One region of the Paenibacillus sp. JT31N17 genome, then DNA from elsewhere that is predicted to be linked to it. Evidence: riboswitches for the same ligand, from Rfam matches in the RefSeq annotation. Region 1 holds a riboswitch; each other region holds the start of a gene.

Region 1 (7,259 bases):
GACAATGCGCATCAGTAAAAAACAGCACAAAAAAACCGTCAGTACCCTCCGGGGGTCTCTAACGGTTTGTGTGCCTGATTCAAATAAAACCAAAGAAGAAAGGCTGCGTTTGTCTAGCACCTGCAAGTTTCTTCCCGCAAAATATCAGAATAGTCATGTGTGACATGCAGCTTTTCCGATATTTGGACAAAAGCGCGCGGCTTCCCGCAATGATGACGCTTCTGTGTTAACTTGAATAAGGATCCGTAGAGACTGATGCGCATGCAACTTGGAAACGAACATTTCGAACGATTATAGTCACCATATCACATCAGTCTCCTTTCCTTTTTCGTAATTGTCATTCTATAGTGTAGAACTGGCTGTTGTCAAGCAGAGAATGCCAATGGCGTTAATGCTACGGTGTAGACGAGCCATTAGTCAAGGATAGAAAGTAAAAAGGCTCCATGCGGCGAAGCTCGCCGGCATGAAGCCTTAACCATTACGAAATCATGAATTTAATAATGACCGCAACGATAAAAATGATGGTCATTACACCGAAAAAACCGGCAAAGCCCATTGCGGTATCCATAAAGTCGTCGCGGGGTTCTTCGTTTACATGATCGCGCGGATCTCTGACATTTTCCATTTGTGTAACTCCTCCTTGAAGGGCGACGATTGCTCCTCTTAGTATACCCAACTTTCAGAATAATTGTAAAGCCGCCGTTCGTGACAATTGTGAGGCAACTTGCAGGATTGGGACGAACGGCGCAGCGGAGGAGAAAATCAACATAGCCGCATCGTGGGAACAGATGTGCTACAATAGAGGAGTGAAGAAATGGCCAGGAGGAGTACGGGATGGAAGAACAATTGAAAGCCGAGTCTGCCGTGGAGCGGCGGCTGGCGGATGAACGAATCCGCAGTAAGCTTGCGCTGCTGCCGGATCAGTCCGGCTGCTATTTGATGAAGAATGCCGACGGCATCATAATTTATGTTGGTAAAGCGAAGGTGCTCAAAAACCGCGTCCGCTCGTATTTTAACGGCAGCCATGACGGAAAGACGCAGAAGCTTGTATCGGAAATCCGCGATTTTGAATATATTGTGACTTCCACCAATATGGAAGCTCTTATCCTTGAATGCAATTTAATCAAACAATATCATCCCCGTTATAATGTTCTGCTTAAGGATGATAAGACCTTTCCTTATATTAAAATAACCAATGAAAAGCATCCCAAGCTCGAAGTCACGCGCCGCGTCGTGAAGGATAAGGGAAAATATTTCGGGCCGTATCCCAACGCTTATGCCGCGCAGGAAACGAAGAAGCTGCTTGACCGGCTGTATCCGCTGCGCAAGTGCAATACGCTGCCTGACAAGGTATGCTTATATTATCATTTGGGCCAATGCATAGCGCCATGCGAGTACGATATCGCTCCCGGAACCTATGAGGCGATGACCCAGGAAATTACGCGTTTTTTGAACGGCGGCCACGATGAGGTGAAGAAGACGCTTCAGGCCAAAATGGCCGCAGCCGCCGAGGAGCTGGAATTTGAGCGGGCCAAAGAATTCCGCGATCAGCTGGTGGCGATCGATGCGGTCATGGAGAAACAGAAAATCACATTAGCAGACGCCATGGACCGCGATGTGTTCGGTTATTTCACCGACAAGGGCTGGATGTGTGTGCAGATCATGTATATGCGCCAGGGCAAGCTGATTGAGCGCAGAGCGACCTCATTTCCTTATTATGGCGAGGCTTATGATGACTTTATGACATTCGTGACTCAATATTACAGCGATAATCCGGCGCTGCCGAAGGAAATCCTGCTGCCCGCTCCTGAAGTGGCGGCTCTAATGCAGGAACCGCCGCAATTTGACAAGATTGACGCCCCACAGGAGCAGGACACTCTGAACGGGGATGGAGAGATGCCTGATACAGCTCCGGAGCAGACTGGCAAAGACGATAATGATGAGGCTTTGCCGGCATCCGTAAGAGATGTGACGGGCACCTCATTGCAGACGTCGGGAGAGGCTGAGGAAGACGAAGCGCTGCCGGCAACCGTGGCCGATGAGGTCGGCTCATCTCTGCAGAAATGGCTCAAGGTCAAAGTATTCGTTCCCCGGCGCGGGCGCAAGCGCGATGTTGTCGCGATGGCTGTCAACAATGCCAAGGTCACGCTGGATGAGAAATTCCGGTTGATTGAGCGGGATGAAGAGCGCACCCTGAAGGCTTCCGAGAGTCTGGCCGCCGCGCTTGGACTTTCTGAGATACGCCGCATTGAGGCGTTCGACAATTCCAACATCCAGGGCACGAATCCGGTTTCTGCAATGATCGTGTTCACGGACGGGAAACCGGATAAGAAGGAATACCGCAAATACAAGGTGAAAACGGTCCAGGGGCCGGATGATTACGAAACGATGCGCGAGGTGGTCAGGCGGCGTTATGAGCGGGTGCTCAAGGAAGGGCTGCAGCTTCCCGACCTGATCGTTATAGACGGCGGCAAAGGCCAGATATCGGCGGCGCTCGATGTGCTGGAGAACGAGCTTGGCCTGTACGTGCCGGTCTGCGGCCTGGTGAAGGATGTCAAGCATAAGACGGCTCAGCTGATGATGGGGGACCCTGCGGAGATTGTGCCCCTTGCGCGCGACAGCCAGGAGTTTTATCTGCTGCAGCGCATTCAGGATGAAGTTCACCGCTTCGCCATATCCTTCCACCGGGAGCAGCGGGGCAAGTCCATGATCGCGTCCAAGCTGGACTCCATCCCCGGTATCGGGGAGAAACGGCGCAAGCTGCTGCTCAAGCATTTTGGCTCGATCAAAAAAATAAAAGAAGCCGGAATTGAAGATTTCCGGCCTCTGTCCATCGGCGAAAAGCTCGCCGCACAAATCATTGAAGCGTTGAGGGAGGAGCCGCAATAAGCGGTCTCGTCCTTTTTTTCTTGTCATGCAGGTAGCGCAGTCCCCATGCGATGGGAATAGGCAGCAGGATGTAGACGATGCCCATGATGATATTGCCCGGCGTTCCCGTGAAGATCAGGGAAATAGCCATCATGATGCTGTCGAATACGGCATGGGCGAATACGACCGTGAGAAAACCGTACCGCAGAAACATGAAGCTGAAGATAAGCCCGATAACGGTCAATTCAAGCAGCCGTGTGGTGGAAGGGAAAATGGGATATGTAACATGGCCAAGCGCCCATATAATAGTGGGAATAAGCGAAGCGACGAACGTATTGTTGAACCATTTTTTGAAAAGGCCGATTCCGAAAAAACGGTACAAAGCCTCCTCCGAAATGGCGGCGCACCAGGCCAGCATGGGGAAGATCCACAAAATGCCCAGGTTGTATGGAGACTGCGTGACATCCGAGGTTGACCATGCGCCGGTAACATTCACCAGCACGATGAAGATGACGGTCTGCAGTCCCAGCAGCAGGAAAGCAATCAGATAACCGAGCCACATGCTGCGCCATACATGATCGCCATAACCCTCCTCTCCCATTCGCGGCCACATCCGTTTGCCCATTGAGTTCCACAGGGCGTCGCCGCCGACAAGGGAGAAATAAACGGCAATGCCCATCACAATCGTGACGACACAGGTAATGCCGACATTAATGGCCGCGTAGGCCATCGCATTAGGGTCCTCGCCGGCACTCGCCAGCAGACCGTCCATGAGATTGAAGTCATTCGCCAAATACATGACGAGGAACAGCAGAGTCAGTACAATACCGCGTGTAAACGAGGAATGCTTGCGGTAAAGCGCGGCATAGACGATTGCAATGACGAACAGGACAAAGGAAAGCAGAATGCTGCCGAGGAGGGACAGGAAAGAAGCAAGCTTCTGCTGGGCCTGGACATAGCTCGAATAACTGGCCGGAACCGTGAAGCCGGGCTTGTATTCGGCAATGATGAGCGTTCCATCGCTTGTTTTCTCTGTTCTCATCGCAAGCATCAGCTGCGATTCTCCGATCGTATAGCCGTTAACCTTGTACGAGATCCTGCCTGTTTCCGGGTCTGCCTTGGTCATGCTTAGTTCATTCGCTTTAAATCCTTGGGAGACGGCATATTTCATAGCAGCGTCGCTTATCTGGGTCGCTTGCGGGATAGTGGTATGGATCTCCTTGTATTGGTTCCAGCCGACAACCTTGGCTTCCTGCATATGCACATAAATAAAAATCTGGCTGCCGTCAGGCATCGCCGCCGTGACCTGGAATGTGTCGGTGGGGAAGCGGCTGTCATATTTCTTGTCGTAGGTCTCGGTCTGCTTTTCCTTGGACAGATAACCGTAAAGCATCGAATCGGATTGGTGAACCGCATGGATGCTCTCCGGCAGCTGCTTGAATTGCTGCAGGGCAAAATCCTCAGCAATCTGCTCGGCTTTGCTTTTGGCGATTACCTTCTTGCTGCCCGAGTCAAAAAAAGACTCCGAGGTTTGCGGTACAACTTGTACGAGCAAATAAATAACAATGCCAATGACGCCTAACCATGCATAGAATTTCCAGTTGGGCCGCAGCTGATAAACATTCATGTTTGCACCTCTAATCTCAATATACAAGCAGTAAACCGCATACATCTACCTTATCATAGTTGTCTCGATAATTTCCATGCGAATGCTCGCAAATACGTTTTGTGGTCGAGTTAAATGGACAATAATGAACAGGATGTGCCGATTTGGGCCCGAGGGTCGTCTTTTTTGCCTGAAAACGGTTCCTTTCCTCCTTAATTGTCGTTTGTTTTTTCCAGAACAATGCAATTATAATGTGTATCAATTGCATATGAAAAGCCGAATTTCGAAATGAAAACGGGGGAACCATACAGCTGTCTTGAACGGGTCGCTTAAGCTTATGCGATTTCATTAAAGGACAGCACGGGGTGAATTTCAACAAGCAGCGTAATTTTGAACTGCTTGTGAATAGGGCAGCTGTTCAAGCCCGAATCCGTCAGCTAACCTCGCAGGCTTCGTGGAACAGGACTCAAACGCATTGGCACTTGGGCTTCCAGTGCTTTTTTTGTGCGCGCAAACAGCCAGGAGGGGTGGGACAAATCCTACGATGCTATCTTTTTTCAATATTTCCAAATGGTCGCCGCCCCGTATATTGGTAACGGGCTTTGCGCTCATTATTTTGCTTGGAGGCTTGCTGCTCTCCATGCCCTTTGCCTCGCGGGATGGCTTACCGACGCCATTTATCGACGCGGTATTTACAGCAACAACGGCAACGTGCGTGACGGGGCTCGTGACTGTGGATACAGGCAGCCACTATTCGGTTCCCGGCCAAATCATTATTATGATGCTGATTCAGCTTGGCGGTCTCGGCTTTATGACCATGGCCACTTTGTTTGCTCTTGTTCTGCGCAAGCGCATATCCCTGAAGGAACGGCTCATTCTGCAGGAGGCGATGAACCAGACCAGCATGGAAGGCATTGTGCGTCTCATACGCAAAGTGATTTTGTACTCGTTGACCATTGAGCTCGTTGGCGCTGTCCTTTTTGCCATCCGCTGGTCGTTTGATATGCCGCTTGGCAAGGCAGTTTATTTTGGCATTTTTCACGCGATTTCATTCTTTAATAATGCGGGCATCGATTTATTCGGCCAGTTCGGGGTTCCGTATGTAAGCCTTACGGAGTATGTTAATGATCCTTTGGTCAATATCGTGACGATGCTGCTGATCATAACAGGCGGGATCGGTTTTATTGTTATCTCGGATCTCGTAGAATATCGCAATAATAAGAAACTTTCGCTTCATTCCAAAGTAGTACTGTCTATGACCGGCTTTTTGATTGTATTCGGAACGGTTGTTGTTTTTATATTCGAGTTCACCAATGCCAGGACACTCGGTTCCCTTCATTGGGGCGGCAAAATATTGGCTTCCTTCTTCCAGTCGGTTACTCCGCGTACAGCTGGCGCCAATACGCTTGACCTTGCCTCACTCAGGCAGGCCACACAGTTCCTGACCATTATCCTGATGTTCATCGGCGCTTCGCCGGGTTCTACAGGAGGCGGAATCAAGACCACAACCTTCACGACTCTAATCGGTGCGGTTATTGCCATGATCCGGGGCAGGGAAGATATTGTGCTGTTTCGCTACCGTCTTGCCCGTGAGCGCATTTTCAAAGCATTGACCATTACCTTGTTATCGCTTTCCCTTGTCATTGTCGTCACCATGGTGCTCTCCACGACTGAGGATCAGGCCTTCTTGAAAATCCTGTTCGAGACTACCTCAGCCTTCGGGACAGTAGGCTTGACGCTTGGCATTACACCGGAGCTCTCCACGGTCGGCAAGATTATTATCTGCTTGACCATGTTTGCCGGCAGGCTGGGTCCTCTGACACTCGCCTATGCGCTTGGGCCGCGTTCGGAGAAAGAATTATATCGTCATCCGGAAGGCAAAATTATTATTGGATAGGGGAAATTATTACACGATGAAGAATCATCAGTTCGTCATTATCGGACTTGGCCGCTTCGGTTCAAGTTTGGCCAGGGAATTAGTGGAGCTTGGATATGAAGTGCTCGGCATTGATAAGGACGAGGAAGCCGTTCAGGATATGAGTCAGCATCTGACGCATACCGTCGTGGCGGAATCAACGGACGAGGAAGTGCTGCGGTCGCTTGGCGTACGCAATTTTGACTGTGGTGTTGTCGCTATCGGCGATGATATTCAAGCGAGCATTCTGACGACTATTTTGCTTAAGGACCTGGGCGTGAAGAAGGTCGTGGCCAAGGCGATGAGCGAGCTGCATGGTCGGGTGCTGGAGAAAATCGGGGTGGACCGCGTAGTCTATCCGGAGCGGGATATGGGCATTCGTGTCGCGCATCAGCTGGTGTCGCCTAATCTGCTTGATTATATTGAATTGTCAAAGGATTATACGATTGCCGAGCTGGCGGTGCCAAAATGTCTTAACGGCGTATCCCTGCAGGATCTTAATCCCAGAGCTAAATTCGGCTGCAGCATTGTTGCAATCAATAAGCCCAGAGGAATCATTATTGCTCCTACTGCAACCGATGTGCTCGCTGAGAAGGATGTCATGGTTGTCATCGGGACCAACCAACAGATTGAACAATTCGAGGAGTCCGTTACCCGTTAGGGGAAATCAGCGACTGCTTCATTATGAAACGGGCGTGAAAGCGGCAAATGGAGACATCAACTACAGAAACAATTCATCACTTGTTTTTACTGCTGCTCACGATTGTGACGGCTGGCATGATCGCAGGAACGCTGGCATCCAGACTGCGGCTACCGGATGTTGCCATGTATATAATCGTGGGAATGGCAATCGGACAGGGTTTCCACTGG
Region 2 (7,259 bases), on a different contig from region 1:
ATTCCCCGGCAAAGAAGCGGGCTGCACGCCGGTGTCCTCTTCGCCCCAATGCATGCGGGCCTCCAGCTCGCCCATGAATTGTCCCAGCTTTACGCCGAGCTCATAGCTCCGTCCCCCGGATTCCGCACGCCAGAAGGGAATTTCACTGAAGCGGTTCGGCGCTTCCCTTACATAAACCCGGTCGTTCTGGATGGAGCTGATCATCCATGAGGACGTGCCGAGCTGAAACACATCTCCAACACGGCTCTCGTGGATATATTCCTCGTCCAGCTCGCCCAGATGGACGCGGCTGTCCGCGTGGTGAACCGGATAAGCGGAGCTTTGCGGAATCGTTCCTGCTCCGGTGATTGCGGCCATGGCGGTATTCGCCCGCTTGCTGAGCAGGTCGCGGCTGCGGTCCCAATCCACAAGCGGCTTGGCGAAGGGATAAAAGCCGGTCAGCACCTTCAGCGAAGCCTCCAGACGCCCCATAGGAAACTCGCGGTAGCATTCGCTCCGCGAAATAAGCGCGTGGAGGCGGCCAACCTCCAGATCCTCCGCCGCGACCATCGCTGTAATCTGCTGGGAGAGCACATCAAGCGGTTCCTGCGGCAGTACGATCTCCTCGATATCACGGCGCGTGATATCGCGGCAGAGCACGGCGGATTCCGGCAGCTCGCTGCGGCCGCGGGCCAGGATGAAGCCGCGGCTCACATCGCCCACGGCATGCCCGGCGCGCCCGATCCGCTGAATGCCGGCCGCGGCCTGCTTCGGGGAATCGATCTGAATGACCAGCTCGACATGTCCGACATCGATGCCGAGCTCCAGTGACGAGGTGGCCACGAGGCAGCGAAGCTCGCCTGCCTTGAGCATGCCCTCGATCGTTAGCCTGCGCTCGCGAGCGAGGCTGCCGTGATGGGCGCGCGCCATCTCGTAGCCGGCGTGCTCATTGAGCCGGAGCACAAGCCGCTCGCACAGCCGGCGGCTGTTGACGAAGATCAGCACAGACCGGGCGTCGTTCATTAACTGGAACACCCGGTCAACGATCGGCAGCCAGACGGCTTCGCGGGTCTTGGCCGGCTTGCTGAGGTCGGGCATCGTAACCCGAACCTCAATGGACTTTGATATTCGGCTCAGGACGATCGTAACAGGCCGCTGACTGTAGCCAAGCGGGTGCGGGCACTGCCCGGTCTCTGCACCTGCTCCGGCAGCGGGCGGCAGGGAGCCGCTATTGTGCACGGAATCCGGTATTGCAGGGTATAGAGAACGCCCGCCCGCCTTGCGCCCGGAGCTTGTATCCGCTTCCTGCGGGCTGACGGCTTCCTCCCGTTCGCCGGCCGCCCCGGGAGCGTCCGCGGCTGGATGACCGGCCGCCGCATCGGCCCGCTGCTCCCAGCCTCCGAGGAAGCGGGCAACGCGTTCAAGCGGCTTTTGTGTCGCCGAGACTCCGATGCGCTGCACCGGCTTCGGGCATAACGCACTCAGCCGCTCCAGCGACAGGGATAAATGAGCTCCCCGCTTGTCTCCAGCCAGCCCGTGGATTTCATCGACAATGACCGTTTCCACCGTCTGCAGCATGCCGCGTCCTTTCTCGGAGGTAAGCAGGAGGTAGAACGATTCAGGGGTGGTAACCAGCACATCCGGCGGATTGCGCACCATTCTGGCGCGCTCGCTTGAGGACGTATCCCCGGTCCGCACGGCTGAGCGTACTCCCGGCCAAGCGAGGGTCTCCGCTCTTTGATGCTCTTCATGGAAACGTTCAATGGCCTCCATAAAGCCGATGATATGGTACTGAATATCATTATTAAGCGCCTTCAAGGGCGTAATATAAAGTGTGCGCACACCTGGCTTCCAGCTGCTGCCCGGGGCCGTGGCGGCGATTTTGCCCACTGCGATCCCGTTCAGGCAGGGCAGCAGCGCCGCAAGTGTTTTACCGGAGCCGGTGGGTGCTGCGATGAGCGTATGATGATTGTCCATAATTGAAGCCCAGGCGTCCAGCTGAATATCGGTCGGCTCGCCGAAGGCCTGCCGGAACCACCCCGCAAGAGTCGGATGAAACACCTGCAGCGCAGGGGAAAGCTCTGCCATCACCTAACAGCTCCTTTCATTCATACATCAAGGTTGGGATTGTGGTTATATTATACCCATTTTCCCTCCGATTGCGAGATTCGCCGGCACCCTTCGCACAACGCCCGGGTCTATCGGGTCCATTTTGACGGCATCCAGCATGCACGGGACTGTTTGAATACCGGAACATACGGGGTATATATAAGTGCCGCTTCTTATTTCATACACCCAAATGAAAAAGCAAAAGCCGCAGCAGCTTGTCCAATCGGACAAGCTGCTGCGGCTATGCATCAGCATTCGTTAGCGAACGCTCATTGACACTGATCAACCAGCGTCTTCGCTGTCAACCAATTCATCAGAAGGTTCGTCAGCGTATTTCTCGAATGTCTCAGGGCTCATTACGCGGCGGGCAGTAACATAGCGTTTAACGTAGTAAGAGTCACTGAGGCTGCTAATGGTAACGCCCTTGCTGGAGGAGGAATGAGCAAACTTGCCGTCTCCAACATAAATGCCGACGTGCGAAATGCCGCGACCATTCGTATTAAAGAATACGAGATCACCAGCAATCAAGTCGTCCTTGACTACTTTCTTGCCCAGCTTGGACTGGGCGGAGGATGAATGCGAGATCGAGACGCCGAGTTTGTCAAACACGTACATCGTAAATCCGGAGCAGTCAAATCCTTTGGTAGTCGTCCCTGCCGTGCGGTAAGGAGTGCCGATCACATCACTGATAACGCCGTCCATTTTGGAGTCTGCTAGTGCGCTCCCAACTTGGAACAAGAGTACCAATGCTAGACCGATGAGTAGTGCAGAAACTTTTTTCAAAAAATGTGACCCCTTCCGGTTGCCTGCGAGGTTAGCTGTGGGGTTCGGTTGAAGGCTCCCTATGATACCCTCTGACATTCGTTGCAGCAAATGTCGGGATCAATTCACCCAAGATGGTTCCCCCGCTTCTCATCCAAGAGAATTCGGCAATTTTTTCATGCTGGCATACTAATTCTGTTTTTTTAGCGAATCTCCTTCCAAATTCACAATTTGTTCACAAATTAGAATTATTAGAGTGAAACTTTTTGACAACTCGTCTCGTTATCTTATTGCAAAAAATGCGAAAGGGCCTTCCGGCATTTGCAGGAGCCTTTTTTTTGTGGTCTAAACTTGAGACTTAAGTCCATACCGGCAGATGAATGCTTCCAATTTCACCCGCATTATCGACAATATCTGACTGCGCCTGTTTCTCTAATTCGCCTTTCAGATGTCATATTTTCAAAACAAAGAGGGACCAACCGCATCAAAACGGCTGATCCCTCTTTAATATTTTTAAGTTCTCACCGGCAACTGAACCGACTTCTGCCTGCTGCCTGTTTCGCTAGTAAGAGCGGTGGTCAGGTCTGCTTGGAATGCCATACTTCATATTGCGAGGCTACTGTCCACACTTTCATAACCGTACGAACCAGATGATAGCTTTGATGCAAAATGAGTGCAATCAATCCGGCCCAGAGCATAGAGGCCGAGGCCATGGTCAGACTGAGCGCCATTCCAATGGCCCACATTAGCAGCGAGATGCCGGCCAGCGGAATAAGATGCCGCACCCCGCCCCAGAATGAGCGAAGCGCGCCGTTTCCGGACACAACGCCGAACTGCATGGCGAGGAAGAGCAGGTGGAGCAGAGCCGCCCACACCAGCCAACCGCCGGCCCAGGGCCCGACCTTGTTGGCGATGTCCGCCAGACTGCCGCTGCTGAGCAGGGCATCAAGCGCTTTGGGCAGCAGCCAAACGCCCGGAGCCAGCGTCAAGGCCGTTTCGATGCCGTAAAGCAGTGCAATCGGCTTCCACGCCGTTCGGATTCCTTTGATAAATCTTGTGCCGTTCTCATCCTGGGCATGATGCAGGGAATGGAACAGCCCGGCGTTCAGGAACGGGGTCAGGAGCATGCGCCCGAGCAGCAGACTTGCGAAGAGCCAGATATAGGGACGAATGAGATCGGTCTTGAGCAGCTGGAACTGCGCCTCCGTCAGGAAAAGCGCCACAGCTCCGTCCGAGGGTGCGCTGTCCGGGTAACGCTTCAGCAGCGGGACCATAATTCCTTCAACCGAACGGTAGAGGAAGAAGCCCCACAGCAGCTCGTACAGGAACAGCATAATAATGATGTAAAAATGCTTCATCGTCAGATGCCAGCCTTGCTTCACATGATGGTTCATGCAAGCCTTCACCTCCTTTTTTCTCCATTTGTTTGGCGGGTACCTGCCGGCTCCAGGCCGCCAGGCTACCAGGCAAGGGAAGTGAAGATCCCCTCCAGCAGCTTGGCGACGCCAATGCTCCAGCGCGTTTGTACCTTCTCCGGAAGCTCGGCTTTCATGAAATTGTTAATATGCTTGTTGTCGAGCACGTTCTCATTCTGTGGATCAATCGCTGCCCAAAGCAAAGGAGAGGAATGCACCAGCTTATATTGAATGTGCATCTGCGCCGCATCCCAAACCTTCGGCAGGGTCGTCCCGTCGGCAAACTGGAAAACAATCGGGACAGGTCCGTAGCTGCCGCCATTCTTGCGGATCAGCACGGTTGACTCATACTTCACAGTGCCGTTTTCCTTCACAGGCTTGACCGCAATCGATTCAACCGAATAGTCGGACATCTGATTGCCGTAGACAAACTGGCTGAAATAATCGTTCCACTTGGTCTTGGTGACCTGCTCCACAACATGCTGGAAATCCGCCGTGGACGGATGCTTGAACTTGTATTTCTGGAAGTACGTCCGCATGATCTTGCTCATGATCTTCGGACCGACCTGTTTCTCGATGCCGAACAGGACGAGCTTGGCCCGCATGTACACATTTTCCGCATAATGATTATGGCTGTGGTAGGACCAGGAAAGCTGCTTGAGCGGTGCGGGATCGGTCATGTAGCTGGCTTCCACAGGAAGATTGGGAGCTACGCCGTATTCGCTCTCCATCACCTTGTCCTCGGAGTAGGAGGTGAAGCCTTCATCCAGCCAGGCTTCTTCGAACTCATTGGATGCGACCATGCCGTACCAATATTGATGGCCGATCTCGTGAACGACGGTGCGCTCCAGATCGTAGCCGGGATTGTCCGTCTCGGCGGCGAACGAAGTGATCAAGGTCGGATATTCCATTCCTCCCGCCCCGTTGCCGCCTTTGGGGGGGACGACGATCGAGAGTGTGGAATAGGGATAAGCCCCGTACCACTGGGAATACTTGGCCAACGCTGATTTGGCGGCATGCATGTAGCGGTCCTTGAACTTGGCATGCAGCGGGTCGAGGTACAGCTTGATGCGGACACCGGGGACATTGTCGGTCGAGAACGGTTCTTCCGCATAGACAAAGTCGGGAGAGGCGCTCCAGCCGAAATCATGAACATCGTCCGCATAGAAGGAGAAGATTTTCCGTTTGTTGTCAGCTGCGGCAGGCTTCGTCTGGAATCCGGTTGCGGCAACCTTGTAGGAGGCGGGCACATTGATTTTTACGCTGTAAATGCCGAAGTCGCTGTAAAATTCAGAATTGCCATGGTACTGATGGGCATCCCAGCCTTCGGTCGTTCTCCCCCTGGTGCCTACCGTCTCATACGCGGCAAGCTTCGGAAACCATTGGCCGGCCATAACGAAATCCCCCATGTAGCCCATTCGTGCAAAGACTTCCGGAAGCTTGACCTCGAAGGCCATTTTGAGGGTGACGCTTCTTCCGGGCGCTACCGGCTCGGGCAGGCGGAGCTTGGCCAACGTTTGATCATTCGCATTGCCGTCATCGGGCTGCACATAATGAAGCCTTGGCAGAAGGCTGTCATTCTCGCTGGTGACCAGCGAATTGATCCGCATGTAGCCGAGGCTTGCTTCCGTGGCCTTGTCATTCCTGAGCTGGCCGCCGGATTCGCGCATGAACGTCGAGTCTTTGGACTGGAATGCGTTGGGGTACAGGTGAAAATACATCTCGGACACCTGCTGTTTGCCCGGGTTTGTCCATGTGATCGTCTGCAGACCCTGCAGCGTATGCGTATCTTCCTGCAGCCGGACATCAATCTGGTACTCGACGACCCGCTTGCTGAGCGGCGCATCCGGCCCGGGCTGCACCACCGGGTCGGGTTCCGGCATATTGATGCGCGGCGGAGGTGTCTTGGGCGACGTATCTGTTTTGTCGGGGGCAAAAGCATACGTATATTGCGAAGCCCAGGCATCCCCGAATCCATACTGGGCACTCACGCCGAGCAGGACGGCAGCTATTGCAAGGAGCAGCAAACGTTTGGTGTGACGTGGCGTCATTGAACCATTCCCTCCCGTTGACAAGCATCTACAGCATGTATATGTTGGCTTTTCCCGGATTATTAGCTAAAATGGAATTAAAGTGTGGACAGGCGAAGAAGCCTTGTCGGACGCGGGATTTGGAATCATTGGCGAGCATGCGCGGCAATAAACGGGCGATGCTTTTAAAATATAAGAAAGTATAAGATTTCATCATACTTTGCTTATATTTCTGAGGGAAGAAACCTGGCTTAACTGCCAGAGGGCGGCGGCAGCCGTTTTTTCCTGGCGGCATATACGGGCTTGCAGAGAAGGAGAGTGGAACCACAGATGACCGAACAGGATCAAGGACAGGATAAGAACCCGGAACAGGCGGCGCCTGCGCCGGAGAAGAAAGAGAAGAGGCAGCTCTCGCTCAATGTGGTGAGCAATAAGGAGCATCGGGGCTTCGGGGCGGGAACGATCGACCTCAGCGCGGTGTCATGCGTCATTATCGATCAGGGCGAGGCTTATATTGATGTAGGCGCCATGCACGCCAAGAGCAAGGTGGAGAAGGGCATCAAGTTCAGCCCGGATAAAGAAACGGTACCGAACGGTCGTCTTTGCTGGATTGTGTGGGTAGCGGTTGACCGGAATGAGGAAGGCTCTTATTATGCGGGAGCGACGGCCTGCCCGATGCTCGTGGATACGGAGGCGCGCCGCGGGTGGAAGATCCTCGCCCAGCATGTGAACAATCTGGACTATGCAATCAAGCGGCGCTTCGTGCTGAGTGAGCTCTCAGCCGAGGAGAAGGCTGCGCTGCGCAAATTGCTGATCGCCAACAACGAAGAGTGGTGGGACCGCTCGCCGGAAGAGCTGAAGCAGGGGCTGGCTTAATTGAAGCAACAGCTGCAGGCGGGCATCGTCGCTTGGCTTTCAATCCAACGCGTAACGCTCCGCGGCGCTGTTATGCTCATGAAAGCCT
Region 3 (7,259 bases), on a different contig from region 1:
CCAAAACCAACGAGGAGGAAATAAATTCATGAAAATAAGACCAATTCGAGTGGGAATAGCAAGTGTTCTTGCAGCAAGTGTAATTGTACTTGGAGGGGGAGCAGGCTTGCAGCAGGTCAGTGCAGCTTCTGCAAATACAGCCCCAACTAAAACGTATAATATAGACTTTAACGATACGCTTTCAAAACTTGCGCAGCAATATGGAATTGATCTTGGCAAGCTGCTGCAATCCAACCCTTCCCTGGGTAACGGCAATAATATTTTCCCCGGCATGATCATTAAAATTCCGGTTAATGGCGGATACGGGAATGGTTCAGGTGCTCCTGCTAACGGCGGCAGCGGTACGCCTTCAACTGGCGGCGGCAGCGGAACTCCGGCAACCGGCGGCAGCGGCACGCCTTCAACTGGCGGCAGCGCACCGGCAAACGGCGGCTCAACCACAGATCCGGGAACAGTTTCGCAAAGCGAATTTGCTTCCCAGGTCGTAACGCTCGTCAACCAGGAGCGCAGCAAAGCAGGCTTGTCTTCACTGCAATCCGATGCTCTGTTGACTAAAGTGGCGACTGCCAAAGCGAAAGACATGTATGACAACAATTATTTTGATCACAACTCACCAACCTATGGTTCCCCGTTTGATATGATGAAGCAATTTGGCGTATCTTATAACTATGCGGGTGAAAACATTGCCAAAGGCCAACGTACACCTCAGGAAGTTATGACTGCATGGATGAACAGCCCAGGCCACAAAGCCAACATTCTGGGTGCGAATTACAAAAAAATCGGCGTTGCTTATTACAATGGCGAATGGGTGCAAGAATTTACTTCCTAGAATAACCTATGATGGAAAGGCGGCCAATGCTGGCCGCTTTTTTTGTTGCATAGAGAATTCAAGCTCCTGATGATGGCTACCTCAAGCTTCTCTTATGAGCGACCCAACCAACCACACAGGTTCCGCCCTTCGTTTGACTTGACGCGAAATTAACCGGCGGTTATTATGTAACCAATGGTTATTTAAATTCCAAAGAACGAAACAAGGGGTGTCAAAGTCATGACGACAAGACGAAAAATGCTGACTGAGGAAATGAAGCAGGCTATCCGTCATTCCGCTGCACGGCTATTTGCAGAGAAAGGCTATCCGTCGGTAACGATGCGCGAGATAGCCAAGGAGGCAGGCTGCTCGCATACCGCGATCTATTTGTATTTCAAGAATAAAGAGGATCTGCTGCAGCAGATCGCTATCCCGCCGCTTGCGGAGATGGAAGGCCGGATGCTGGAGAGGCTGGGAGACGCGGACGCAGTCCCGCTGGACAAATTGATTGGCGCCTGCCAGGAATATGCTGTGTTTTGCCTGAGCAATGGCAGCTTCTTCAATGTTCTGATCACATCGGGAAGCGGCAGGGTGGATGAGCCGGAGCCCGAGCTCGAAGTGAATCAGATCCGCAACCGTATATTCGGCCATCTGATTCAGGCGCTGGACAATGTGGTGGATGAAGAGGGTTCTGCTTCCGACGCTGAAGCTGCGCTCAATCATGCGCGCATTTTATTTTATTACATGCAGGGATTCGTCCACACCTATAACGGCAGTCTGGAGTCCATCGATTCGCTTTTGGAGAGGACGCTCCCCATTTACAATCAAGGAATAAGAACATTGGTGGCAGGTATGAAGGCCTAATATCGATAAAAAAACAAGAGATCGGCATTAAAACGCCTTTGTAAATAAGTCCTTTGACATGGAGGGAAATGATAAAATGTTAGCGAATTGATAAGGATACTTCTTTTGAACCTGTCGGGGGATGAGCTTTATGAAGGATCAACAATCTCAATACGAGTCATTTATTTCCACTCATCTGCATCAATTGGTTGATCAGTCGCGAATAGGCGTCTTTCTTTTTCATGAAGATCAAATTTCGTATGTAAATCCGTGTCTGGCGGAGATGTTCGGATACTCCCGTGAGGAAATTATCGGTATGCAGCCCAAGGAACTGGTCTTCGAGGAAGACCGGGCATTTTTCAAAGACAAAATCAGCCGTCGGTTGAGAGGGGAAAGCAGGGGGACCCGCAACTGGCTCAGAGGGCTCAGGAAGGACGGAAGTCTGTTCTACTATGAGGCCAAGGGTATATTGATCGAGTATGATGGCCGTCCCGCGCTAGTTGGAACGCTGACGGATGTCACCAGTACGATTAAAGCGGATGAAATTTTGCGTGAGCATGAACTCAGGTATCAGCGCCTGATCAAATATTTGCCTGAACCCATCGTCGTTCATGACGGTGAAACGATTTTATATACGAATAATGCCGGCCTTCTCCTCTTTGGCGCCACCAGGGTTGAGGAATTATTTACCGTTACCTATATGGATTTGATTTACGCCGATTACCGGCAAATGACGAGCGAACGCATGAGCTTGCTGCTGGCCTCGGATGAGCCTTTGGACTTTATGAAATCCAAAATCGTCAGCCTTGATGGAAGGATCATCGATGTCGAGGTTTCAGGCATCCGGATTCATAATTTTCAGGGACGCCCCTTTGTTGTGCAAAGCGTGTTTCGTGATTTGACGGAGCGCAAAAGAGAGGAAGAAGCGATTATCCGGTCAGAGAAGCTGTCGGTAGCAGGTCAGATGGCGGCGGGAATCGCTCACGAAATCCGAAACCCTTTAACCTCCTTAAAGGGTTTTACGCAGTTTCTAAAAACAAAGGTAAGCGACCATCATGAATATTTCAATATTATGCTTGCGGAGCTGGACCGGATCAATACGATCGTGCAGGAATTTATGGCGTTGGCCAAGCCCCAGGTCAAGCAGTTCAGCCATCATAATCTGGTCTTCATATTGGAGAATGTGATTACGCTGCTGGAAACCCAGGCGATTATGAACAATGTCGAGATGAAAAAGGATTTTGCCGCGAAGATGCCGACGGTATATTGCGATGAGAATCAGCTCAAGCAGGTATTTATCAATTTGATGAAAAATGCCATAGAGGCGATGCCAAGCGGAGGAGATTTATCCATTACCCTGAAGGAGGGGGACGCGGGTATGCTTACTGTCCGCATTCAAGACCAAGGGGTGGGAATCCCCAAGGATAAGCTTGAGCGTCTAGGCAGCCCCTTCTACTCGACCAAAAGCTCCGGCACGGGGCTTGGACTCATGATTTGCTTGCGCATTATTGAAGCCCACCGCGGCACGCTGAAATTTGAAAGCGAGGAAAGCAGCGGCACAACCGTCACAGTTGAGCTGCCTGCCTTTGAATGGGAGACAGAGGGATAAATGAATGGCGTTCAGCCAGTTATTGTTCGCGGCTGGACCTATTTACCAGTGTATTTGGGGGATAGAATTATGGTATCCTTTAACGCGAGCCGAAACTTATCGTACGGGGGATCTTTATGAGGCAGCAAACAGATGCTTTCAGCAAGCCATAATCTGTTTCCTGCCTCGCGGAATATTATCCGAGCCAGTCGAATTGGCAGGGTGAAAATCCGCTGGGGGTGAATCGCTTTGGAGCGGGCATATCCGCTTTGGCGTAGGGTTGAACTCCTCAATCCGAATCCGACAACTAACCTCGCAGGCCGCATGCACAAACAGGCATACTTAACCAATCGGGAGAGAGGCTGCCTTTGTTTGAGCGATGACGGAGTTTGGAGACAGTTCTGTATCAGAACATGCCGATAAACCCGTAAATAAAAAGGAGGACATTTGTTTTGGTAAATGCAAAATGGAAAAAAGGCGCGGCAGCAGCTGTGCTTGGATTGGCAATTCTTGCCCATGCAGGGGCGGCAAACGCTGCAGCGGTATACAAGGCAAAAGACAATGATACCTTCTGGACGTTGTCCAAGCAATTCGGCGTGCAGCTTGATCAGCTGGTGAAAGCGAATCCAGGCGTGGACCCGTCCAACATCTATGCGGGCTTGTCCATTACAGTGCCGGGATCGGCAGCGAAAAAAACGGCAGCAGCTCCGAAGCCCGCGGCGGTCAAGGCGATTAAAATGGAATCCACGGCCAAAGCGCTGCCGAAAAATACCGTGACAGTCAACGGACTTGCCTACAACTATACCGATGTTGTACAAGCCAAAGCAAGCGCCTATACAGCTGATGCATCCGAGAACGGCTGGGGCCCGGTTGACTATTACGGCAACCCGCTCAAGCTGGGTACGATCGCAGTTGATCCCAACCGTATTCCGATGGGAAGCAAGGTGTATATCACCGGTTATGACCATGACGGTTTGCCTGTTGGCGGCATGATGGCCGTAGCGACAGATATGGGGAGCGGGATCAAAGGGGATCGCATTGATATCTTTGTACCGCAATCGCAGGCAAAAGCCCAGGAGTTCGGGTTTCAATATGTAAAGGTTTTTGTTCTGGGCAAATCATAATACTTCAAATATAATCGATCATAAATGAGCGGCGCCCCCTTGCAGGGGCGCCGCTTGGTGGTTTCAGGGCTTTACGCTTCGTGCAGCCGGCTCTCCAAGCAGCTCGGGGAGCGTAACCATTTGATAGCCTTTGCTGCGGAGCAGCTTGATCAGTTTGGGCAGCGCCTCTAATGTTCCCGATAAATCCTGGCCGATGCCTCCGCCTGCATGCTGAAGAATAATAGAGCCGGGCTGCAGGGTTTTCTTGATGTTAAACAATATCGTACTGCTGTCGATGCCCCGCCAGTCAACAGAGTCGACATCCCAGTTGACGGCAATATAACCGTTTTGCTTCATCCATTCAATTTGCCCGGGCAGTACTTCCCCATAGGGCGGTCTGATTAATCTGGGACTATAACCGGCGAGCGGACGCAATATGGCGTCCGTATTGCGGATCTGCTGCTGGAAGGCAAACAGGGAAATACGCGAGAATACCGCATGGTTATAGGAATGGTTGCCGATTACATGTCCTTCCCTGCCAATGCGCCTGACTATGGACGGATAAGAAGCGGCGCGCGATCCGACTACAAAAAAAGTCGCCCTGACTTTATGGCGGGCTAATATATCAAGCACCTTGGACGTGTAGCGGGGATCAGGCACATCGTCAAAGGTAAGCGCAACCTTCCTCTCCTTGCGCGGGCCGCCGATAACGAAGGTCCCGGGATAACGCTGCTGCAGATCTACCCAGGATGTGGCGTCACGGCGCGAAATTTTCTTTTTCTTCTGCTGGCCTGTCTCTCTGCTCTGGAAAGAAGGCTCACTGACGCCGGGTATGCTAAGCGGCAGGCTGCCGGGCTCGTTCTGAAGTTGAATATGTAAGGAAGCCGGGAGCTTATCAAGCGGAGCAGCATGAAGTCTCCGCACCGGATCAAATGAACCGGAGAGTATCATGACCGCGAGGAGGATAAGAACGGTTTTTCGTATAGAGCGAACGCAATGATTATTCCGCAGCATGTAAACCCTCCATATTTTGATAAATGACAAGCCATTGCTTCTTGCGCTTTATTCATTGTGCCCCTCTGTTTTCCGATCATGCATGCGACGCAGCGGGTAAACCTCGATGACCTGAAGCGAAGCTGCTGCAGCGTGGACGGCAAGGCTGTTCCGGGGCAATTTTCTGCAAAAATAACTTTACAGATGAAGAATAAAACCGCTAACATGGAAAGTAATCACAACAGCAAAGGAGTTAGAGAAATGCCTACAATTGATAAGCCGCTTGCCGAATTGCAAGCGTATACAGGAAGAAATCCCCGGCCTGCCGATTTTGATGATTATTGGGACAGGGCCCTTAATGAAATGCGTCAGACCGAACCGCAAATCGAGCTTGTTCCAAGCTCCTTCCAGACACCTGCTGCGGAATGCTTCGATCTTTATTTTACAGGTGTGCGGGGTGCCCGGATTCATGTTAAATATGCCCGTCCCCGTCAGGCGGACACGCCTCGGCCGGCGGTTTTGCATTTTCACGGTTATTCCGGGAATGTAGGCGATTGGCATGAGCGTCTCGGTTATGTCTCGCTGGGGTTCTCGGTATTTGCCATGGACTGCAGGGGGCAGGGCGGACTTTCACAGGATGTCGGCGGCGTGACCGGCAATACGCATCACGGACATATTATCCGCGGGTTGGATGATCAGCCGGATAACCTGCTGTTCCGGCATATCTTCTTGGACACGGCGCAGCTGGCTTCCATTGTCATGCAGATGCCCTACGTAGACCCGGAGCAGGTATTCGCAACTGGCTGGTCGCAGGGAGGCGGTCTGACCATTGCCTGCGCTTCGCTGGAGCCGCGTATACGCAAGCTGGCGCCGGTCTATCCATTCCTGAGCGATTACAGGCGCGTATGGGAGATGGATCTGGCGAAGGACGCCTATGCCGAACTTCGCACCTATTTCCGTCATTTCGACCCGCAGCATAAGCGGGAGGATGAAATTTTCACCAAGCTGGGCTATATAGATATTCAGTATTTGGCCGAACGCATTAAAGGCGAGGTACTGATGGGAACAGGTCTGATGGATACGATATGTCCGCCTTCCACTCAATTTGCCGCTTACAACAAGATAACGGCGCCAAAGCGTTTGGAAATTTATCCGGATTTCGGGCATGAAGGGCTGCCTGGACACCATGACAAGATTTTTCAATATTTCTTGGGGAATTACTAGGAGAGGCAGGAATCCTTTATGCTTAAGCTGGAGAAACGGGACAAGCTTGTCATGATCGGCGATTCCATCACGGATTGCGACCGGGCAAGACCGGTAGGGGAAGGGTTATTCAATGCGATTGGCAGAGGATATGTCGGCGTGGTTGACGCACTGCTGACGGCTGTATATCCGGAGCTGGGCATTCGGGTTGTCAACGTCGGAACAAGCGGAAATACGGTAAGGGACCTGAAGGACCGCTGGCAAACCGATGTCATTGACCTCAAGCCGGATTGGCTGTCGATCATGATCGGAACCAATGATGTCTGGCGGCAGTTCGATGTGCCTGCGATGACGGAAGCCCATGTGTATCTGGAGGAATACGAGCAGACCCTTGAAGAGCTGGTTGCCCGAACAAGACCCGTTCTGAAGGGATTAGTGCTTATGACTCCATTCTACATCGAACCTAATCCAACCGATGCGATGCGTGAAACGATGGACCGCTACGGTGAAGCAGTGAAGCGGATTGCAGGGAAGTACGATGCGATTTATGTCGACACCCAGGCGGCATTCAACCGTCTGCTGGAGCATCTGTATCCGGCTACGCTTGCCTGGGACCGGGTTCATCCGTCGCAGACCGGACATGCCGTTCTGGCCAGATCATTCCTGCAGGGGATTGGCTTCGACTATAATCAAGGGCTCGTATGAACCGATTCTACTCAAC
Region 4 (7,259 bases), on a different contig from region 1:
GATGACAACAATGATATGGACTGGGGCTGGCTTGGTTTGCTTGGACTTCTCGGTTTGGTAGGCTTACGCGGCCGCAGTAAAGAGCGGACATAAGCTTTAACTTTGCCGAAGACGGATAAACCCGATAAAGGGGCAGCTTATGCTTCTTTATCGGGTTTATTGCGTTTTATAACGGCCCACCGCTCATAACAAGCGTCAACCTCAAATGATAAACATCGCGACGAGCGTCGTCACGGCAAGTCCGAGCAGCACCGGCTTCAAATTGCGGCGGGCCAGCTCGAAGGGATCAACTCCGCAGATGGCGGCTGCCGGAATAAGCGCCCAGGGGATGAGGGTTCCGCCGCCGACCCAGATTGCGGCAACCTGACCGAGAGCCGTCAACGTAGCCGCTCCGGTTCCGATTGCGGATGCGAATAATTGGGCGATCGAACCAGCCAATGATAGTCCGGAGAAGCCGGAGCCGTCCAGCCCCGTAATCGCGCCGGTCACGGTAAGCGTTACGGCACCAATTGCCTGATTAAGCGGCACATGGTTGGCAAGCGCGACCCCGAGGTCATTTACGATGCCGTGAGAGCCCTCCGGCAGCACATTGCCGAACATTTCCGTGAAAGCGGCGTCTCCCAGATAGAAGAATGCCGCGATCGGAATGACTGGACCGAACACCTTGAAGCCGAATTGGAAACCTTCGATCAAATAAGCTGTGGTTTCCTCCAGACCCCGGTTCCGGTGAGCAAGCATCGTGACCCCGATCAGGATCAACACGGCAGTGCCGCCTACAAGCGCCGTGGCGTCCCCGCCCTGCAGATTCAGAATGAACATGGCTGCCACGTCGATAGCGAAAAGCACGGGAATCAGCACGGCAAGCAGCTGCTTTTGTTTGTGAGGCAGGGTGATGCGCCCTTCGCTCTGGTTCGCCGTGTGCCCGCTGATTGTCCCTGATACAAGGCCGTCTCTCCACGTTCCCTTCTTCATATCCCGCCGCATCATCCAGAATGCCGTTACCGTTGTGACGAGACCCATGACGATTACAAGGGGAATGCTCGCCTCCATTACTTCCGAGACCGGCAGCCCGGCTGCATCTGCAGTCAGCTTCGGAGCGCCTTGAATAATATAATCTCCGGAAAGCGCAATCCCGTGCCCGAACAGGTTCATGGCCATGGCCGCGCCGAGCGCCGGCAGCCCCACTCTTACGGCAACCGGCAGCAGAACAGCGCCGATAAGCGCAACGCCGGGAGAAGGCCAGAAAAACCAGGACGTAATCATCATAATCAAACCGATGCCCCAATAGGCGAGAGCGGGCGTCCTTAAGAACCGCGTAAGTGGAGCTACCATTACCTCATTGACGCCGGTTTTAATCAAGATTCGGCTCATGGCGACGATGATGGAAATAATAAAAATCGTGCCGATCAGCTCTTTTGTTGCATAGATAAAGCTGTTGAAAATACCGCTGACTGATCCGCTGAGGCTTTCTGTTGCCAGCAGACCAAGCGCCAAAATACCAACCACACAAATTAAGGTCGTATCCCGCCTTTTGATGAGCAGAGCCATTATGAAGACGATAAAGGCGAGGTAAACCCAATGCAGCGGGACAAGCTGAAATTCCACCTGGAATCACCCTCTCTTGCCTGTAAAAAGTCATACATTGTATGCAGCTTGTGCCATAGGCGTTCGCTGGATATGATGCGGCAAGTTTTTTTTGGTGACGCAAGGTGGTTTTCCAAAGAATCAATCCTGAATATACAGGCTCTCAATATCGCAGCCAAACAGAATCAGCTCCATTTTCTCCCCTTTGTGGGCGCTTATATCCGATTGAATGGAGAGAACGGGGCATTCCGTCAGCTCCGCCAATTTCAATTTCAGCCGGGAATGGAACTGTTCGAGCTCCGGATCATTCAAAGGGTGAAAGGAAATTCCCGCTCCCTCCAGAACTGGAACCGAATCTTCCGCAGCAGGGCCGTATTTGGCCAGGATGACAAGATATTTCCGGATGATTCTGACTTCTATCTCCTCCGGACGAATCTCCGAAATTTCCGCTTCGCATTCCATATAAGCTTTTTCAATTTCGTGATAGAGCTGTTCCAGCATCCGTTCTCATTCCCTTCTCTGATTAGTCCAAAGCATAATAACAGTATGATTGCGATCGATCAAACAGCTCGGCACGGTCCCATTTCTTGTTTTTGCCCGTGTTCAGATGAATGGGATGATCAAGCTTAAATTCAAGCGCAAGCAGTGCAGATTCGGCAAGCTCTCTTCTCTCCTTGCTCCATGAGCCGCATTTCGTCTGGACATGGTAAAGGCATTCGCCAACAGACAAACCCTTCATTTGCAAAAATTCGGATGACCATTGAAGAATATCGAATCGCTGCTGTGCATCCGGAACGGGGCATCCGCTCCAGCCGGATATGCCACTGCTGGTCAAATTGAGCAAAATAATACCGGTTCCGCGAGCCTCAGCTCCCGGCGGTACGGCCTTCGCGACAGTTATGCTGTCATACAGAAACATCTCCATAAAACAAATTTTTTGCTGAAGCCGGACATTCAGACGGGGCAGGGAATCTGATAATACGATCATATTGACCGCTCTCCTTGTTCTTTAACAAATTTAGGCAAAAAAAAGCCCGAAAAGCAGAGAATCTCTACTCCCAGGCTGCTTGGCAGCACATATGGGCTGCGGGCGGATTTGAGTGCGGTTCTCTCTCAATGCGCTTACGAGGTTAGCTGCCGGATTCGGGCTTGAGAGTGCCCGTCCCTGTATTTGCCAAGCAAATAGTAGGATTAACCCCGTGAAACCATAGAATGGTTTCTAATTGGTTCCCCCGTTTCCCTAGCGGGAATTCAGCGTTTTCATACGAGTATGAAGTTGTTGAGAGAAATAATACGCCTTCCACCCTTTAAAGTAAAATTCAATTTTGGCGGGTATTTGCGGGTTTTTGACCCTATTTCGTACATGGAAACGGAATCAATCGATGAAACTGTTCATAATCGCTCTTCTATCTGCGTCAGGATTCAGTTTCCCCAACAAGATGAGCCGGGTGAGCGCGCACTGGAATGGCCGATTGTGTCAGTAAGTGAACAAAAAAAGTGGCCCGCAGCTTTCGCGGACCAAATGAAACTATATCAATGGGGGGTCATGTAACAATATTAACCGCGCCAAATGACATTGAATCAAATCGTTATTCTTCATTTTCATTTATTTATGCCCGGCGTGTCTTCGGCAAATGAATGGAAAAAGTAGCTCCTGCCTGCTGACTTGACACATCAATGCTTCCGCCGTGCTTTTGCATGATCAGGTAGCAATAAGTCAGACCCAGCCCAAAATTATCCTCATGGTGCTTGGTGGAGAAAAACGGCTCGAAAAGCTGCGCGCGGGTCTCCTTGTCAATTCCCCTGCCATTGTTGGAGAAATCAACCAGGAAGTCTTTCTTGCTCTCATGTATTCTTATTGCCAGCATGCCATTGTCCATTTCCACCGCTTCAACAGCATTGCGGATCAGATTGGCGAATACCTCCTGAAGGTGGAGCTTGTCGCAAATCAAATTGCAGGGCAAAGAATAGTCCGTCAGTACGGAAATCCTTTTATGCTCAAGCAAATAACGGTTGGATAGCAGCGCCTGGGCGACAATGTCGGACAAGCTTGCAGGTCCTTCGACAATTTCGATATCTTCTATATGTTTCTTGATGCGTTTCACCATATGCATCATCTGTCTCGTCTCCGCTTGAATAACCGCAATATCCTCGTCCGCCTGTTCATGCAGCCGGTTCTGTACATGCTCTTTCAAACGGCCTGTCAGCATATCAATGTTTGTGATGTGATTTTTCATGGCATGGTTAAGCATGGCCGCCCCCGATGCAATTCCCTTTATCGTCTGATCGTGAAGCTGCTTTTCAAATTTGATTCTTACGCCAAGCACGCCGAACCGGATCGCAGACACAATAAATACGGCAAAAGCGATGACGACGAAATAACTGATATACCGGTAGCTGCCAAACGTATTCACAGCTCTTTCGAAGTGATTGACCACAACAATCATAATGACGGGAGGAACAACAAAACAGACGGTTATGAGACGGTTTCTTCTTTTAAGCGGGTTCTTTTCTTTCAGATAGGCGTAGATAATGAGAAAACATCCGGCCAGATAATAGGGAACCGCCCAGAAGAGCAGGAGGAGAAAATCCATCCGGATATCGGGTCTCATCGGCGTAATAAGCAGCGTCATGATAATCGGTAGCGCAAGCGCGTAGGTGAGTATGTTTTTGACGCGGGGAATCGCGGTTTCGGAATAAACGATCGAGAACATGATGAAGCCGTAAGGGGTGCAGGCCTGGAGGATGAAGAAGAAGAGACTGTGCCATACAGGTGCCTGAGCGACATCCGAAAAACTGCCAAGCCCAGCGAAAAATAGAAATAATACCGCCCATTTGGTCGCTTCGTGTTTGCGGCCGTAGAAATAAATCATGGCTGCGAGTAAAAGATCAATAATGGCCGAATAGATCATATTTTATTTTCCTACCCGTCAATCCACCCTAAGCGGCGGGTTTTCCTTCATGGTAGCATGATTTTCCGAAAATTCCCATTAGAATTCCATAGATCCTGCTGCAGCCATCAGCCGATCAGCACATATTCCGGATGAAATAAATACTCATTTTTTTGAGTACAGACTTGAGTATGGCGGACGGGTAGAATGAAACTCGCAAGTTTACTCTGACAGACTTGTACAGTCCGGAAAATGAAGAGTACATGATGTCCACACATGCCGCGATTAAAGTAGGTGTGTTTGAATACGAAACAGTATGACAAGCGTGACAAGCTTATCACAAGGAGAAAATTTCACGATGAGATATACAAAAGCGGATTTCTTCGCACTCCTGGCTCCTGTCGTTCTCCAGGTCAGGCGGGAAGAATCGCCGCTATTGCCCTCGGTGCGTCTTGCCCAAAGCTGGCTGGAAACGGAAGGAAACCTTAACAGCTGGAACAACCTGGGCGGCTACAAGGTGGGCAGCGGCGCGCCAAACGCTTATTGGACGGGAGAAATGGCAAGCAAAGGAACCTGGGAAATATACGGGGGCAAGGCGGTTAATGTCGTCACTTCATTCAGAGCTTACGATAGCGTCTACAGCTTTTTATAAGGATCAGGATCTGTTGCTTGCCAGAAGCCGCTATGCCCCTGTAAGAGCTGCGACAACACCAGCCGGGCAGTGCTGGGCTTTCTATATGTGCGGGTATGCGACTGATCCCGACTATGCCGCCAAGCTGATCTCCATTATTAAGTTGAATGGACTGATCCAATACGACGAGACCGGGATTGTGGAGGAGGAGGGTGACGAAGAGATGACCAAGGAAGAAAAAGCCGCCTTTGAAGAATTGAAAGCAAAAGTAGCGGAGCTCGCGGGCAGACAATCTATGGAAACGATTCCGGAATGGGCCATGGAGGCGCAGTCGCTGCGAAGAAAGCAGGCATTGTCGATACTACGCCAGGCGGCTCCTGCGACTTCTACCGGGTGCTGACGATCTTGCACCGCAAAGGCTTGATCTGATTGGGCTAATCTAATCGACCCAATGTCTACCATGCAAGCCGTACGCAAAACTCCCGCTGGCCCATGTGACCGGCGGGAGTTGTTCCGCTCTTGTTCAAAACGCTTTTTGGCATCCTCAAACGCTTTTTCAACCCAACCGGGGGATGAAAAACAATTTTCCGAAAAGGCGTCAGCATGATAACAGGGATGGTAATAACGGTCCCGGCTGGACCGCTGATCCGCCTTCAAATGTGTTTGACCATAGGCAAGCCTTTCAAATGTCTCCTTCCGGAAACGAAGATCTACATAAAAAAACCGGGGCTCTCTTTCGAGAGCCCCTTTTCATGGGAGAGGAGAAACCGGACGAAGAGCTTATGGGGAAACGTAAGTCTTCTCCGCGGTTGTCTACGGCATCTCTCGACGCCGATACAGATAGGATTGCCGATTTGTGGGGATTTATACATCTCGCGATTTTTTTCGGACAATTCGGGTAATGGTAATCGAGAGAAATGAGCAAAGGCGGGGATCATCATGGGATTCAAGTTTATCCTGATCTATTTCATCATTATTTTCCTGGTACTCGAGATTGCGGTTATTCTCTTCCGCAGTACGGGACTCAAGCGTGAAATATCCCGGTTCCAGGTGATCTCCATGATGACGGGGACAGGCTTCACGACCAAAGAGTCTGAGCTCATATTAAGGCATCCGGTTCGGCGGAACATCGGTATGTTTCTTATTTTGTTCGGTGTGTTTTCCCTAGCGGTTATTATCTCGTCCATCAGTGCAATCATGACGGAGAGCTTTCACGTACCCCAGCTTGTCTGGACTGCTGCTGTACTTGGTTTATTATTGCTGATATTGCGTTTTACGCCGGTCCACACCTTTCTGACAAAATGGTTTCATGGTGAGCTCCAGCAAAGCTTCGATCTGAAGGAACTGCCGGTTTCCGAAATCTTTGAGATGGGCGAGAATGATCAATTTATCGATATTCCTCTTTTTGCAAATTCCCGGCATGTTGGCAAAAGCGTTCAGGAGCTGCTGACAGATCAGCATGATATTAATCTTCTTTTTATCAAGCGGGGTAAAGAAACCATTCGTAAAGAGCGTTTATCCACCGAACTGCGCAGCGGGGATCTCATTTATGTTTACGGCAATAAGGCAGACCTGGCAAATTTGTTTAAAGAAGAGCTGGCCGAGAGGGATAAACAGGACCATGATGAGAAAAGAGCGGCCAGCCTGAACGAATAAAATCCATGTTTTGTCCTGCAGCCTGACCCCTGACCCCCCATTTTATGTGCTAAAATAATACTAAATATGATGCAAGCGCTATCGTCAGACTCTTATTATTACAGGTGGATTTATCACGCCGCATGGGTAATAGGATGATCTCGAGTTTCTTAATTAGGGGGATTATTTTATGAATGACGATAAAGCAAAGCTTGCGGCTTGGCTGCGGAATCATGAATCCGGGATGATCGACCTGCTAGGCAAACTTGTATCCACCCCTTCCGACAATCCGCCGGGGAACTGCGCTTCAATCGCTGAGGTGGTTGTCAGGGAGCTGACAGACAGAGGCTTTGAACCGTTTATGGATGTCGTTCCGAAAGAAGAGACGCTGGCAGCTGGTATGGCAGAGGGGAGAAATGTGGTTGCCGATACTCTATTTGGCACTGGTACAGGTCCCGTAATTGCGCTTAACGCACATGGCGATGTGGTGCCGCCCGGAGAAGGCTGGACATATGACC

What was found. A riboswitch is a leader RNA that binds a small molecule or an ion and turns the genes downstream of it on or off. The one in region 1 is predicted to bind cyclic di-AMP.
Region 2: another riboswitch for cyclic di-AMP. It lies ahead of AC0YOB_RS33000 (C40 family peptidase); the one in region 1 lies ahead of AC0YOB_RS30245 (TrkH family potassium uptake protein).
Region 3: another riboswitch for cyclic di-AMP. It lies ahead of AC0YOB_RS21700 (3D domain-containing protein); the one in region 1 lies ahead of AC0YOB_RS30245 (TrkH family potassium uptake protein).
Region 4: another riboswitch for cyclic di-AMP. It lies ahead of AC0YOB_RS13995 (hypothetical protein); the one in region 1 lies ahead of AC0YOB_RS30245 (TrkH family potassium uptake protein).

What each region holds. Positions count from the first base shown of each region.
Region 1 covers NZ_JBWDNP010000014.1:124,296-131,554, reverse strand. The annotation lists gene AC0YOB_RS30260 (YqzM family protein) at 479-625, opposite strand; gene uvrC (excinuclease ABC subunit UvrC) at 835-2,889, shown strand; gene AC0YOB_RS30250 (CPBP family intramembrane glutamic endopeptidase) at 2,858-4,495, opposite strand; cyclic di-AMP (ydaO/yuaA leader) riboswitch at 4,739-4,941, shown strand; gene AC0YOB_RS30245 (TrkH family potassium uptake protein) at 5,019-6,371, shown strand; gene AC0YOB_RS30240 (potassium channel family protein) at 6,388-7,050, shown strand; gene AC0YOB_RS30235 (cation:proton antiporter) at 7,098-7,259, shown strand, end outside.
Region 2 covers NZ_JBWDNP010000018.1:51,996-59,254, reverse strand. The annotation lists gene AC0YOB_RS33005 (DEAD/DEAH box helicase) at 1-2,067, opposite strand, end outside; gene AC0YOB_RS33000 (C40 family peptidase) at 2,371-2,871, opposite strand; cyclic di-AMP (ydaO/yuaA leader) riboswitch at 2,877-3,030, opposite strand; gene AC0YOB_RS32995 (hypothetical protein) at 3,429-4,244, opposite strand; gene AC0YOB_RS32990 (M1 family metallopeptidase) at 4,310-6,316, opposite strand; gene AC0YOB_RS32985 (YwhD family protein) at 6,626-7,171, shown strand; gene AC0YOB_RS32980 (S-layer homology domain-containing protein) at 7,172-7,259, shown strand, end outside.
Region 3 covers NZ_JBWDNP010000007.1:20,272-27,530, reverse strand. The annotation lists gene AC0YOB_RS21715 (CAP domain-containing protein) at 29-829, shown strand; gene AC0YOB_RS21710 (TetR/AcrR family transcriptional regulator) at 1,049-1,672, shown strand; gene AC0YOB_RS21705 (PAS domain S-box protein) at 1,803-3,260, shown strand; cyclic di-AMP (ydaO/yuaA leader) riboswitch at 3,338-3,576, shown strand; gene AC0YOB_RS21700 (3D domain-containing protein) at 3,692-4,363, shown strand; gene AC0YOB_RS21695 (polysaccharide deacetylase family protein) at 4,427-5,356, opposite strand; gene AC0YOB_RS21690 (acetylxylan esterase) at 5,597-6,559, shown strand; gene AC0YOB_RS21685 (SGNH/GDSL hydrolase family protein) at 6,578-7,243, shown strand.
Region 4 covers NZ_JBWDNP010000003.1:471,213-478,471, forward strand. The annotation lists gene AC0YOB_RS13980 (WGxxGxxG family protein) at 1-93, shown strand, start outside; gene AC0YOB_RS13985 (hypothetical protein) at 202-1,548, opposite strand; gene AC0YOB_RS13990 (hypothetical protein) at 1,726-2,085, opposite strand; gene AC0YOB_RS13995 (hypothetical protein) at 2,108-2,572, opposite strand; cyclic di-AMP (ydaO/yuaA leader) riboswitch at 2,688-2,851, opposite strand; gene AC0YOB_RS14000 (sensor histidine kinase) at 3,195-4,496, opposite strand; gene AC0YOB_RS14005 (hypothetical protein) at 4,834-5,127, shown strand; gene AC0YOB_RS14010 (hypothetical protein) at 5,078-5,506, shown strand; gene AC0YOB_RS14015 (TrkA C-terminal domain-containing protein) at 6,046-6,762, shown strand; gene AC0YOB_RS14020 (ArgE/DapE family deacylase) at 6,932-7,259, shown strand, end outside.